4 regions of the Halanaerobium sp. ST460_2HS_T2 genome follow, and region 1 is predicted to be linked to each of the others. Evidence: riboswitches for the same ligand, from Rfam matches in the RefSeq annotation. Region 1 holds a riboswitch; each other region holds the start of a gene.

Region 1 (3,485 bases):
GGCGCATAAACATGATGTTCAATTCTTTCATTTATTTCATAATTAGTAATATTATTTTTTTTCTCATAACTGCTATTTTCTCCGGTGCCATTCCCTTGATATTGAGGAATATTTGTATCTGTGCCCGGAGCACCACCTGAAGCTCCATTTTGCTGAGTTTCAGTATTTATTTCTTCACTGCGAACAATTCCACTTTCATCAATTACAGGTGAATATATTTTGCTTTCTGACTCCCTCTGATCAAAATTTAAGCTTGCGTTAACCTGAACTGCAAAGTTATTTGGTCCTAAAACCTTAGTTAACAGGGTATTTAAATCATTTTTTAAAGCAGATTCGAATTCCTGCTGCATTGCAAAATTCTGGGGATCAGACCACTGATCACTATTAGGATTAGAAGGATGAGACAGCAGGTTTCCGTTTGTGTCAACAACTGTCACCTCTGTTAAAGGTAAATCCTGAACTCCACTTGCAACTAGATTCTGAACAGCATTAACTCTTTCTGCACTCATATTATATCCAGGAGCCAGTTTAACCATAACTGAAGCCGTAGCCGACTTCTCCTCATCTAAAAATAGACTTTCCTCTGGTGGTGTGATCTGAACACGAGCAAATTCTATCCCTGAAATTGACTGAATAGAACGGCTCAATTCTCCACCCAGTGCGCGATAGTAATTAACTCTTCTTTCAAATTCTGTTGTACCAAATTCACTATTATCAAAAATTTCAAAACCGACAACTCCCTGATCCGGGAGACCTGCCGAAGCCATATCAAGTCTTAATCTATAGATCTCGCTTTCTGGAACTAAAACTGTATTACCATTACCTCCAAGCTGATAATCTACATTATTTTCATCCAGTCTTTCTACAATAGCTGCAGTATCATCTGTAGACAGGTTGGTAAAAAGAGGTTGATAGTTTGTAGAAGTTCCTCTAAATATAAGATAGCCAAAAGCTCCAGCCATTAATATTGTGAGAACAATAATTAAGATTTGAATGTTTCTATTCAATTTTTGCCACGTGTTTTGAATCTCTTCTTTATATTTTGCGAAAAATTCGGCCATCACTATACCTCTTCCATAAATACTCTTTGTTTTACCATCTTATACTATACCTGCAGACGCATAATTTCATTATATGCATCAATCACTTTGGTCTGAACTGCAGTTGTCAGATTAACTGCTACCTTAGCTTTCTCGGCAGCAATCATCACATCATGTATATTGTCTGTTTCTCCAGCGGCAAAACTGGCTGTCATAGCCTGCGAATCTTTTTGCAGCTGATTAACTTCGTTCATTTTTTCTCTAAACAAATCCGAAAAAGCTTCGGTTTTTTTGTTTTTATTCTCATTTTCAAGAGAAAAGTTTTCAAATCCACTCTGAAATTTAACTGGATTAATCTCCATTTTCTTCCCTCCTTAATTAAGTACTAATATTTAAAGCACTATTTGCCATACTCTTATAATTAGAAATTGCCTGTATGTTTGCCTCATATGCTCTGGTTGCGTCTATCATATTAACCATTTCGGTCATGATGCTAATATTAGGGAGCTCTACATAACCGTCCTCATTCGCATCTGGATGCTCAGGACGATATTCAAGGCGAAATGGAGATTGATCTTCTGCTATTTCTGCAACTTCTACTCCAGCCGATTTAAGATTATCAGAATTAATTCCAGATCCCATCTGATTTTCTATTTTCTGTCTAAAAATCGGAACTTTCCGTCTGTAGGTATTGCCATCTTCATCCCTGGTTGTTTCCGCATTAGAAATATTTGATGATATGGTATCCATTCTTAATCTCTGAGCAGTTAAACCGGAAGCACTAATATCTATTCCTTTAAACATTATTATTTACCTCCCTGCTGAATAACCTGATTTAAGGTGGAAAAATGTCCGGCAGCTCTATTTGACATTACATTATAATAAATACTATTTTTTGCCAGTTCTGCCATCTCAACCTCAACATCCACACTGTTTTCGTCATTTCTACTATTCCTATTATTCTGACTGCTGCGAACAGAAGTATATTGTTTACTAAAAGCTATATGGTTACTTTGAGTAGTTTTCAGACTAATAGAATTAGAAGAATTCATTTCCTTTTTCAAGGCAGTTTTAAAATCAATATCCTGTCTTTTGTAGCCGGGGGTGCTCACATTTGCCAAATTATTAGCAATTAATTCACCTCTCCGAGCAGAACCATTAAGCGCTCTGGCTATAATTTCTAAATTATCCATATATTCAAACCCCTTTCAAGCAAAAAAATCTACAGTCACAGCTATAGATTTTTGAATGTGCAGTCTGGCAATCATAATACAAAATATCTTAGACCCATAACTTTGCGTCATTAGCTTTCGCTAATTTTGCTAATATTTTAAATACATATATTAGTTTTTAAAAAAACAATTTATATTTAAGTATATTAATAATAAATATAATCAAAGAATTATTAAATATTATAATTTAAATTAAAGCAGCTTTTTAAGTGATTCCATTACTCTATCTTTTTTAAATGGTTTGACAATAAAGTCTTTTGCTCCCATTTCAATCGCCTGAATAACAATTTTTTGCTGACCCATAGCACTGCAAACAACAATCTGAGCACTGGGATCTATATCCTGAATTGCTTTAATAGCTTCCAGTCCATCCATAACTGGCATTGTAATATCCATAGTAACTATATCAGGATTTAATTCCTGGTATAATTCAACTGCTTCTTTTCCGTTCTCGGCTTCACCGGCTATTTCAAATTCATCTTTTAATATATTTTTTAAATTTAATCTCATAAATGCTGCATCATCAACAATTAACACCCTAGGCATTTAAAAATTACCTCCTCTAGATTATATCTACTGTTATATTATATAATAACAGAAATGATTCTTGTTTACAATAGTAAAAAAATAATTTATCTAAAAATAATAATAATGTCTTTTTTCCATCTATTACTATATAATAAATTTATATGGTAATCAAGTCTCTGCTGAATGATTTAACTTCAACTCGACCATCATCAGGATAAAAATACATTGAGCGCCCATAATCTTTGCCAACATCACTACCTATAACTTTTATTCCCTCATTTTTTAAAACTTCTTTAACTGCTTCAATATTTCTTTCACCAATCTTCATTACTGAGTCTCCACTTTCCGACTTAAACATTCCTGCCCCACCTACAATCTTAGCTGAAAGCCGCCTTTTTTTGGCACCTGCAGCCTCCATTTCCTCAATCAAAAAAGGAATCCCTGTATCTGCATATTTTACAGTTTTTTTGCCCCCTGGATTTTCAGGCAGCATAATATGGACAAGTCCCCCTACCTTAGAAAATTTATCATAAAGCGCAATTCCAATACAGGAGCCAAGTCCCAGAGTTGCTAAAACTGTATTTTCATCACCTATGGCATGATCTGCCATTTTAACAACCATTTTTTCTGCTACCAGATCCGAACTAGGCAAAACTACCACCTGCCAGTCGCTGAAAAAGAAAAT
Region 2 (3,485 bases), on a different contig from region 1:
CTCTATCAGCCTGTTTTTCCATATCTTCTGACATCAATGTAACATTTTCTATCTGTTCTATCAGCTCATTAATTTTACCACTGGTTTCTTCTACCTGTGCTGACTATTCTTCAGCTCCAGATGCAACCTGTTGAATCGATTGCCCAACCTGACCTGCTGCAGTTGCCACTTCCTCACCGGAAGCAGATAATTCTTCACTGGAGGCAGAAAGATTTTCAGCAATAGCTGTAACCTTAGTTATTATTTCATTTAAATTCTCTTTCATTTTATTTAGTGAGGAAGCCAGAACTCCAACTTCATCTTTTCTAGCTATTTTGATATCTGCAACTGACAAATTTCCTTCAGCAATTTTATCTGACATCTCAGCCGCTTTAAGAATTGGGTTGGCAATATAACGGGCAATAAAATAGCTAATAATAATACCGATAATTAAAGCAATTACAGCAATCCAGATACTCATATTTCGGGATGTAACTAATTCTGCTAAAACATCGTCCTCATCTGCAGTCATAGCTACGACCCAACCCTCGAGACCAACTGGGGCATAGGCTAATTCTTTTTCCACTCCATTATATGTATATTCTCCAGTTCCAGAACCCCCTTCTATCATTTTATCAGTTAAATTTTGAAGCTCAGTTTGGCCAGTTAAAATATCTGTATTACCAATATACTGTTGATCCGGATGGGCAATTGTACGTTTTTGCTGATCAATAATCCAGCCATAACCAAAGCCATCAATCTCCATATTTTTAATTAAAGACTGTAAGTACTGGCTTTTTACTGTACCTCCAATTACTCCTGCCAGCTTATTGTTATTAATAATGGGAGCTGCGACAACTAAGACCTCATCTCCCGAAATTCTACTTTTTCTCGGTATAGAAATAGCTGGCTGTTCTGTTTTTATTACTTCCCGAAAATATTCTCGGTCAGAAATATTAATAGTACCCCCATTTAAAATGTTACCTTCTCCTGTTTTATCAACTATCAAAATTGATTCTATATTTGGATTGCTAATTTGTGATAAAAATTCTGTCTGTTCTAACCAGTTCATAGATTTTACTTTTTCTGTATTCGCAAAATCCTCTATCTGAACTTTTAAACCAGAAAGCCACTCAAAAATAATTTGAGCATTCTGCTCCGCACTATTTAAAGAGCTGTCAGCAGTGGAATCCTGAATAAGAGTGCTAATGAAATTATTAAATGCAATAGAAGTCCCCACCATCAAAACTAAAATCATAACAGCAATAATAATTGTCATCTTTCCCTTTAGGCTTGTAAACATTTTTGTCTCTCCCTTTTTATGTTTTTATTAAATAAAATTATACGGCTAATAAATTGTACTCTCCACTTTTAATTTATATAAAACCTATAACTAACCAGTAATCTTTATTAATAAAAGTAATAATTTTCCTTTTAAAATAAAAAAATAAATACCAAAGACTTATTGCCCAGTATTTATTTGATACTCTGATATTTAAAAATCAAAAGCAACCTGGCAGTCATAGATGTCAATTTCCTTAGACCCATAGCTTTGCGCCATTATTTTTCAATAATATTGCCCAATATTTAGTTAAAATTCAAGCCTATGTTAATTATATAACATAGATATATAAAATTAAATAGTTATTTTATGTCATAAAGTAACTATTTTCGACAAAAATATTTTCAACATCTATCAGCAAATTTCTGCTCATACATCCTCTGATCCGCTTTATTGTAACATCGCTTAATATTTTTAATGCTGTGATTCTGATTGGTGCAATCTGTAGTCTCATAACCAAGAGCAATAGTCAGCGGTACCGGTAAATCTTCAATTTTATTTCCCTCTTCTATTCTTGCTAAAATTCTTTCTGCTACATCATCTGCCTTCGAATAATCAGTCTCTGGCAAAATGACTGCAAATTCATCTCCACCAATTCTGGCAACAACATCCTCGGTTCGCACAGTTCTTTTAATAGCTTCAGCAGCTCTCTTAATATACCTGTCTCCCATACTGTGCCCATAAGTATCATTAATATCTTTTAATTTATTCATATCGCCAATGATTATACTGATTGGATACTGCCTGGAATTATGCAGTCTTTTTAATTCCTCATTAAAATATCTTCGATTATAAAGCCCTGTCAGTTCGTCATGATTGGATAGATATTCGATTTCTTCTGCTGCTCTTTTTTCCTGATCTATATCAATATGGATTCCTACAATTCGGACAGCATTTCCTTTTTCATCTCTGTCTGTTACTTTCCCGATATCTCTGATCCACTTCCAGTTGCCATTTTTAGTTTTTAATCTGTGTTCATTAAAATATTCTTCGCTTTGACCATTTAGATGAACTCTTATGTCTTTTAAAGCCTGGTCCCTGTCATCAGGGTGGACTAATTTCAACCAGGTATCAAGATCATTACCCAGATTAGAATATTCATATCCCAGCATCTGAGCCCAGCTTTTATTGAAATGAATATATTCTTCTTCTACATTCCAGTCCCAGACACCGATATTGGCTCCCTCAACAGCCAGCTCTAATCTTTCTTTAACTTCCTTTAACTCAAATTCTCTCTTTTTATTTTCTGTTATATTATCCAGGGCGACATAAATTAACTCACCATGCTTCTTATTTTCAACCGCAAAAACGTGGACATTACAATATTTAATCTTATTATTAACAGTATAAGAAATTTCTCTTTCCCACTCCTGGTTATGCTTAAATTTTTCTTGTGCTTGCTTTAAAACATTCGCATCTATGTTTGGTACAGCAACTTTATTTATATTTTTATTAAGAATATCAGGCTTAGATACTTCAAATATTTCTTCAAATTTTTTATTGGCATTAAGTACTTTTAGATTCTGATCTAATAAAACAATTCCTTCAAGTGAATTAGTAAATAGATTTTCAAAAATTAATTTTTGGTTTTCTAACTCTCTTTTTTGTGCTATTCGATGAGAAATATCTATAATCTCAAAAAGCATTTTTTCATTTTCTAATTTTGAATAACGAAAATTAAAATATTTATGATCACCAGCAGCAGTTATTATCTTATATGTTCTGTCGCTGGTATTATCTGCTGAATCATATTGAAAATAATCTTTTACTTTCTTTCTATATTCTGGATCGGGACAAGCTTTTTTATACCAATCATCCATTGTTTTGATCTCAGTTCTTTTATAACCGGTCATCTCTCTAATAGCTTTATTAATAAAAATAATTTTTCCCTGTTGACTGGCTACTATAATTCCTATAGATAAACTATTTATTATATCTTTTTCAAATTTAATAATGGAATCCATAAACTCACCCCTGAAATATCATTTTAATGATAATACTTATAATATTCATTCTTCATAGACCTTTAAATTCCTGTATTTATTTCTTTAATTTGTAATTTTTTAGTCTTAACCGTAATTTTTAATAAAGAAAAACCGCCCCAGAAAAGGACGGTTAAATATATTAAGTTTTAAGTTAAAATCAAAGTATATCTCTCAGCAGC
Region 3 (3,485 bases), on a different contig from region 1:
CACTCTTAATACCACAGCTCAAAATTTAAAAATTCATTTTATTGATGTAGGTCAGGGAGATTCAATTTTAATTGAAGAAGCAGGAGGACAGAATATACTGATTGATGGTGGTGACCGGACAGATAGTATAACTGCCAGGATTATTAGCTATCTAAAGGAACAGAAAGTTAAAAAACTGGATTATATTATTAGTACCCATCCCCATGCTGATCATATAGGGGGGCTGGTTGATATAATTAACAGCTTTGAAGTGAAAACTGTACTGGACAGCGGTAAAATACATACATCTCAAACTTATGAGAACTATCTGCTCAAAATCGATCAGGAGAATATTAATTTTAAAACACCCCGACGTGGGGATCAATTTGAAATTGGTGAAAGTAAAATTACATTTCTTCATCCTGAGGAATCATTAGAGAATTATAGTTTAAATAATTCCTCGCTGGTCTTTGTACTTGAATATGATACCCAGAAATTCTTATTTACTGGAGATATAGAAAAAAAAGTTGAAAATAAACTGCTGTCTGAATATCCTGAACTTCAGGTGAATTTGATCAAGGTACCTCATCATGGAAGTAAAACTTCCGGTTTAAAAAGCTGGATTAACAGTTTAGAACCTGAACTGGCAGTTATTCAGGTAGGGGCTGATAATCATTATGATCATCCAGCAGCAGAGATTGTGGAACTTTATCAAAAATTAGGAGCCCGGGTTTACAGAAACGACTTAAATGGTAATATTGTAGTTACAGCTGATGGAAACAATTATACAGTCAAAGTTGATCAAATTACTGATCTAAAAAATAGCAAAACTTATTCCGAAACTAAATCAGCTGCTGCTGAGAAATATAACAGTTTAATTAATATTAATACAGCCAGCGAAACTAGTTTAGACAGGCTCTGGGGTATTGGACCGGCAACAGCCGCAAAGATAATCAGTTATCGAGAAAAGAATGGCTATTTTAAAAAAATTGAAGAAATTAAAGAAGTCGATGGTATTGGTGAAGAAAAATTTAAACACTGGCAGAACAAAATTACTGTAAATTAAAAAATAAAGAAAGGATGATTTGATGAAGGTAACTGTTGATAAAATTGAAGCAGAAAAAGCAAGATTATTGATTCGCCCGGAAGAAAAGTTAGACTTTTATCTTCCCTTAAGTGAGCTACCAGAAGGAACTGAGGAAGGAAGTATTTTAAATATTGAATTTGAACTCAACAAAAATGAAAAAAAGGCTGCCCAAAAAAGAGTAGGCAACCTTTTAAACAAACTGAAAAACAAAAATAATTGATTTAATATAATACCTCCAGGTAGAAAGTCTAACTAAAAGAACTATCTACCTGAAGGTATTTTGATTACTTATTTTAGTATAAAACAGGAGTAATACTGTGTCTTAAATCAAGTTCCAAATTATTAACTGAAGCTCTATAATCAGGATCTAAAATAAACTTTAAATCAAAACTTATCTGTCTGACACCTTTTTCTCCTCTAAATTTAGCTGTGGTTGAATTCAATTTTTGCCACTCAAAATCACTTTGATCAGCTTTTTTTATCATAACAGTGGTATTTAAATTTCTATTATTTAACCGGAGATACCAATCAGCATTACTTAGAATTTCAATACTTAATCCATCTTCGATAATGATTTCTCTACTTCCACTGTAATTTGCCATCAAAAAAGTATAGTCGATATCAGCTTTATCAACTACTTCTACTCTCTGAAAAACCGGAATCCTGGCTTCAGTCTGAACACTTCGTTCAATTAAATTCTTCTTTTTAGCAGCAGCTTCAACATAATCAGTAGTAAGAAAAAAATTCAGAAATAAAATCATAAACATTAAACTAATTCCACTTATCACTCGAAATTTAAGCTTCATTTTATCCTCCTTTTAGCAGCCGGCTATCTCAAATTGAGATCCTCAGCTTTGTGTCCTTACCTCACGATAAGTTTACCTTTATTAAAAAGAGTTTCTAACTCTTTATTAACCTTAATTATATCAAGATTAGTAAATTTTTGTCAAGTTATAATTTCTGACAGCAATCTTATATAGTTATAAAATTTAAAAGTGGCAGATTAGAATCTGCCACTTTTGAGTAAAACTATTATTTTATAGATTATCTATTTATTTTACGGACGCATTGCTTCAAATAGTACTTTGGAGAATTCAGTATTTTGGATAACTCCATTGAAATCTTCAGTCTCAGGTCCAAAAGCGAAAATTGGAACTGAATTAAGTGTATGTCCACCAGTATCAGATTTTGCCCGTACATCTGCAGCAACTACGCCAACATTATTTTTTTCAGCAATAATTGATCCGATTTGCCAGCCTACTTTATATTGATAATAAAGTGAACCATCATCTTCATTTACAATATTACTATTAAACTCTCTAGCTTCTTTTTCAGTTAATTCAAGATTAGCATATTCTTTAAATACGCGCTGAATACTATCAATTGTATATGCATTTCCAGATTCAGTTTCAACTAATTTACCAGCCATATATTCCGGAGAGACTTCAATATTCATTAGAGCTTCTTTATTAATAGGTTCAGTTACAGAAAATCCTAAAGTTTCATGGTCTGCAACAACAACCACCATTGTATTCCCATTTTCTCTGGCCCAGTCAACAGCATATTTTATGCTTGCATCAAAATCAAGAGTTTCTGCTACAACTCCCGGTACATCTGCTGCATGAGCTGCATGGTCAATTCTTGCTCCTTCTGCCATCAAGAAAAATCCATCTTCATCTTCAGAAAGAACATCAATCGCTTTTGTAGTCATTTCTAAAAGACTTGGTTCTTTTGAATCTAGATCATCACGATCCTTGATATAATTCATATAAGAATCATTAAACAGGCCAAGCACTTTACCATTCATTGGCATTACTCTTTTTAATTGTTCCTTATCTGTTACATACTGATAACCCATTTTTTTAGCCTTTGCTATTAAATCTTCGCCGGCTTCTTCTTTCATAAAATCTTCTCGTCCACCACCAAGAACAACGTCTACATCGTTATCTAAAATCTGTTTTGCAATTTCTCCCCCCATACCGCGATCTTTAACAGAGGCAGCAAAAGTAGCTGGAGTAGCATCTGTAACCATATTGGTACTTATAATCCCTGTCGCTTTGTTTCTTACTTCAGCAAAATCCAATACAGAATCCAACTCTGCTCCATTTTTATTCATAGCCACAGCACCATTGTATACTTTATTACCTGTAGCCATCGCTGTACCAGCGGCAGCAGAATCAGTAACCCCTTCTGTAGAACTGGTCATCATAAGACCAACATTGGGCATCTTCATCATTTCAAGTTTATAATCCTTGTCTCCAGCCATATATCTAGTCATGTCCATCTGGCCGATTCCCATACCATCACCAATCATTAAAATGATATTCTTTACCTCAGCCTGAGCCGCTGCAGTAAAAACAAGAGAAAAAATCAGAAATAATGAAGCTACCACCATTAATCTTTTTGACTTTTTAAGCAT
Region 4 (3,485 bases), on a different contig from region 1:
GGAAGAAAAATATAATTTTGAAATTACAGAACATAAGTTAAGATTTTATGGTTATTGTCAAGAATGTAAGGAGAGAAATTAAGCAAGAATAAAGGTTTTTTTTCTTTATTATAGAATAGTATATATATAGCAATTAAGAGAGGTAGGTTGAGTTATGGAAGAAACTAAAAAATGCTTAAAAGATTTAATTGTATTTCAGAATCTTGACCCGGAGGAACTGGAGTTACTATGTGAAAATTCTTATGCTAAATTTTACGAAAAAGGTGAAGTTATCTTTTTTGAAAATGACAGTGTAAAAAAATTATATTTACTTGTAAATGGTAAGGTTAAACTTTCTATGCTTTCTGCAGAAGGGAAGGAAAAAGTACTGACAATTCTGCAGGAAGGAGATATTTTTGGTGAACTTTCACTTTTTGACGAAGACCCTCATCCCTTAACAGCCGAAGTGATGGATGATGCCCGTCTGTTAATTATTCCCTGGAATGAAATGGAGAAGATGATTATTGACAGGCCTTCACTTGCAATTAAGATTATTGAGGCTCTTTCCAAAAAAACTAGACTTTTAACCAGTCAGGTAAGAGAACTGGTTTTTCAGGACGCTGCAGGTAGACTGGCCAGCCTGCTTTCGAGACTGGCAGAAGATTTTGGTCGAGAAATTGAAGATGGAACGGTGATTGATTTAGTTTTAACCCATCAGGAAATAGCAAATTTGATTGGCTCTTCCCGGGTTACAGTTACTAAATTGATCAATAAGTTTATTGATGATGGTGTAATAACAATTAAAAAACGAAAAATTATTATTAAAGATTTTGAATCACTGGGAGAACGTCTGCAGACAGTTTTTTAAATAAAGCTGGATTGAATCCCGGTGTTCCAATACATAGGAGACACGCTGGTATACTTTTCCAGCGTGTTTTAAGTTAAATAAAAGAATAACAAATTTAAGAATTCAGGAGGTAGAAGATGAGTATTTTTATACCAGATAGTGAAACAAAATTATATGGCTTACTTGGTAAAACACTAAGTCACTCGATTTCCCCATCTCTGCATAATAATGGTTTTAGAGATTTAGGGATTAATGCAATCTATTTGATGCTGGAAACTAAAGATCAGGATCTAGGAGAATATATTAGTTCTCTTAAAAACTTAGGATTTGCCGGCTGGAATGTGACGATTCCTCATAAAGAAAGCATTATTCCTTATTTAAATGGCTTTTCTTCTCTGGCCAGAGCTGCAGGAGCGGTAAATACTGTTTTAAATAGAAGGGGAAGATTGACCGGTTATAACACAGATGTAATTGGTTTTCAGCGTCAGGTTGAGGAAACTGGATTTAAGGTTAAGGATAAAAGAGCAGTTGTAATTGGAGCGGGAGGAGCAGCCCGTGCAGTTATTGCAGCTATGGTTCAGCTGGATCTTAAAGATATTACAATTATCAATCGAACAGTAGAAAATGCAGCAGAACTGGCAAAACTTTTTAAAGAAGAAAATTCTAAGCAAAACTTCGATTTCTGCAGTCTGGAAGAGCAGGAATATGCAGATGTTCTAAAAGCAGCTGATCTGGTAGTTGATACAACTCCAGTTGGGATGTATAGTAATAATATTAAAAATATAGTAATCAATCCTGATTATCTGCATGAAAAGCAGCTGGTGATAGATCTGGTTTATAATCCTTTAAAAACCGAAATTTTAAAGGAAGCAGAAAAGCGAGGAGCACAGATAGGGAATGGCCTGCCAACTTTAATTTATCAGGCAGAAGCGTCTTTTAAACTCTGGACACAGGAGATGCCAAAAAAGAAGAAATGGTATCAAATAGCCGAAAAAGCAGTCAGGGAGATTGAAGCAAAAAAATAAATAAAATATTATAATAAAAGCAAAACTGACGAAAGTCTGTGACGCAAAAACATAAGTCTAAGGATTATTTTCTATGATTGTTATGTTTGCCTCAGGTGGAAAATTGCCGGTGTTTAAAACATCATGGCAATTTTTTGCTTTATAGATAATTTTAAAATAATTATTAAACTTTCATTAAAATTATGCAGGAATTTCATAATCGATGCCGAAATTAATTATATCATCGCAATAATTTAACAAAATCTTTCAAATTTCAACAAAATAATATATATTTTATTAAAAAGGAGTATTTTTATGAGTCCAAGAAGAAAAAAAATTGGAGATCTACTTTTAGAATATAATTATATAACTCCCAGACAATTAGAAGATGCTCTCTCTGCTCAGGATGAAATGGACATGCGTCTGGGACAGGTTTTAACAGAGTTAGGTTACATTTCAGAAGAAGATTTAACAGATGCTCTAGAAATTCAGCTTAACATTCCTAGAGTTCATTTAAATAATTATTTAATAAATGCACATTTATCTCAGTATATATCAGAAAATATTGCCCGAAGACATCATGCTGTACCATATGATGTTGAAGATGATACCTTAAAAGTTGCGATTCAGGATCCAACTGATCTAGTAGCTATAGAAAACATTGAGGTTAATTCAGGGATGAAAGTTGATATTGCAATAGCTACTCATTCGGAAATTATGAAGGCAGTTAATCAAATATATTCTCTGGTTGATACAGATACTTCAGAGATTTTTGACAGGTTAGATCAGTATAATCAAATTAATGAAGAGCCGGAAATAGACCAGCTGCGGCAGATGGTGGAAGATGCTCCGATTGTCAGGCTGACCAATTTAATTATTACTCAGGCTATACAAAAACAGGCAAGTGATATTCACATTGAACCTTTAAAAAACACTTTAAGAGTTCGCTACCGGGTAGATGGTATTTTGCATGAGGAGCTGACAGTTCCCAAACACTCGCAGGCGGCTTTAATTTCTCGTTTAAAAATTATTGCTGATCTTGATATTACCAAAAGAAGAATTCCACAGGATGGCCGGGTGCAGATGACCTTTAAGAGTATGCAGATTGACATGCGGGTTTCTACACTGCCTACAATTTATGGAGAAAAGGTGGTTATCCGACTTTTAAATAGAGATGACAGCCTCTTAGATATTAATAAACTTGGTTTTCGCTCTGATAATCGCGAGAGATTTAATAGACTGATCAAAAAACCATATGGAATTTTGTTGGCGACCGGACCTACTGGTAGTGGTAAATCAACAACTTTATTTGCAGCCTTAAGCGAAATTAATTCACCAACTAAAAATATTGTTACAATTGAGGATCCGGTTGAATATCAGCTGGATGGAGTAAATCAGGTGCAGGCCAATACAAGTACCGGTTTGACCTTTGCCAAGACCTTAAGATCGATACTGCGTCAGGATCCGGATATTGTAATGGTCGGTGAGATTCGGGATGAAGAAACTGCAGAAATTGCAATCAGAGCTGCCTTAACAGGACATTTGGTTTTAAGTACTCTGCACACTAATGATGCCAGTAGTGCAATCACCAGACTTTTAGATATGGGACTACCAGATTATTTGGTAGCTTCAACAGTGATTGGAGTTGTAGCTCA

Evidence for each region. A riboswitch is a leader RNA that binds a small molecule or an ion and turns the genes downstream of it on or off. The one in region 1 is predicted to bind cyclic di-GMP.
Region 2: linked by a shared signal. The riboswitch ahead of DFR80_RS07565 (cache and HAMP domain-containing protein) and the one ahead of flgB (flagellar basal body rod protein FlgB) in region 1 are both predicted to bind cyclic di-GMP.
Region 3: linked by a shared signal. The riboswitch ahead of DFR80_RS04820 (hypothetical protein) and the one ahead of flgB (flagellar basal body rod protein FlgB) in region 1 are both predicted to bind cyclic di-GMP.
Region 4: linked by a shared signal. The riboswitch ahead of DFR80_RS03135 (GspE/PulE family protein) and the one ahead of flgB (flagellar basal body rod protein FlgB) in region 1 are both predicted to bind cyclic di-GMP.

The regions. Positions count from the first base shown of each region.
Region 1 is NZ_QPJF01000023.1:37,198-40,682, reverse strand. It holds gene fliF (flagellar basal-body MS-ring/collar protein FliF) at 1-1,061, opposite strand, end outside; gene fliE (flagellar hook-basal body complex protein FliE) at 1,106-1,402, opposite strand; gene flgC (flagellar basal body rod protein FlgC) at 1,419-1,844, opposite strand; gene flgB (flagellar basal body rod protein FlgB) at 1,847-2,233, opposite strand; cyclic di-GMP riboswitch class I at 2,289-2,374, opposite strand; gene DFR80_RS11590 (response regulator) at 2,465-2,818, opposite strand; gene DFR80_RS11585 (chemotaxis protein CheD) at 2,958-3,461, opposite strand; gene DFR80_RS11580 (chemotaxis protein CheC) at 3,445-3,485, opposite strand, start outside.
Region 2 is NZ_QPJF01000013.1:19,227-22,711, forward strand. It holds gene DFR80_RS07560 (methyl-accepting chemotaxis protein) at 1-34, opposite strand, end outside; gene DFR80_RS07565 (cache and HAMP domain-containing protein) at 104-1,282, opposite strand; cyclic di-GMP riboswitch class I at 1,484-1,570, opposite strand; gene DFR80_RS07570 (sensor domain-containing diguanylate cyclase) at 1,666-3,285, opposite strand.
Region 3 is NZ_QPJF01000007.1:57,470-60,954, forward strand. It holds gene DFR80_RS04810 (MBL fold metallo-hydrolase) at 1-1,045, shown strand, start outside; gene DFR80_RS04815 (DUF3006 domain-containing protein) at 1,068-1,286, shown strand; gene DFR80_RS04820 (hypothetical protein) at 1,360-1,872, opposite strand; cyclic di-GMP riboswitch class I at 1,884-1,959, opposite strand; gene DFR80_RS04825 (alkaline phosphatase) at 2,124-3,485, opposite strand.
Region 4 is NZ_QPJF01000004.1:97,273-100,757, reverse strand. It holds gene DFR80_RS03150 (Fur family transcriptional regulator) at 1-82, shown strand, start outside; gene DFR80_RS03145 (Crp/Fnr family transcriptional regulator) at 155-847, shown strand; gene DFR80_RS03140 (shikimate dehydrogenase) at 964-1,851, shown strand; cyclic di-GMP riboswitch class I at 1,860-1,945, shown strand; gene DFR80_RS03135 (GspE/PulE family protein) at 2,146-3,485, shown strand, end outside.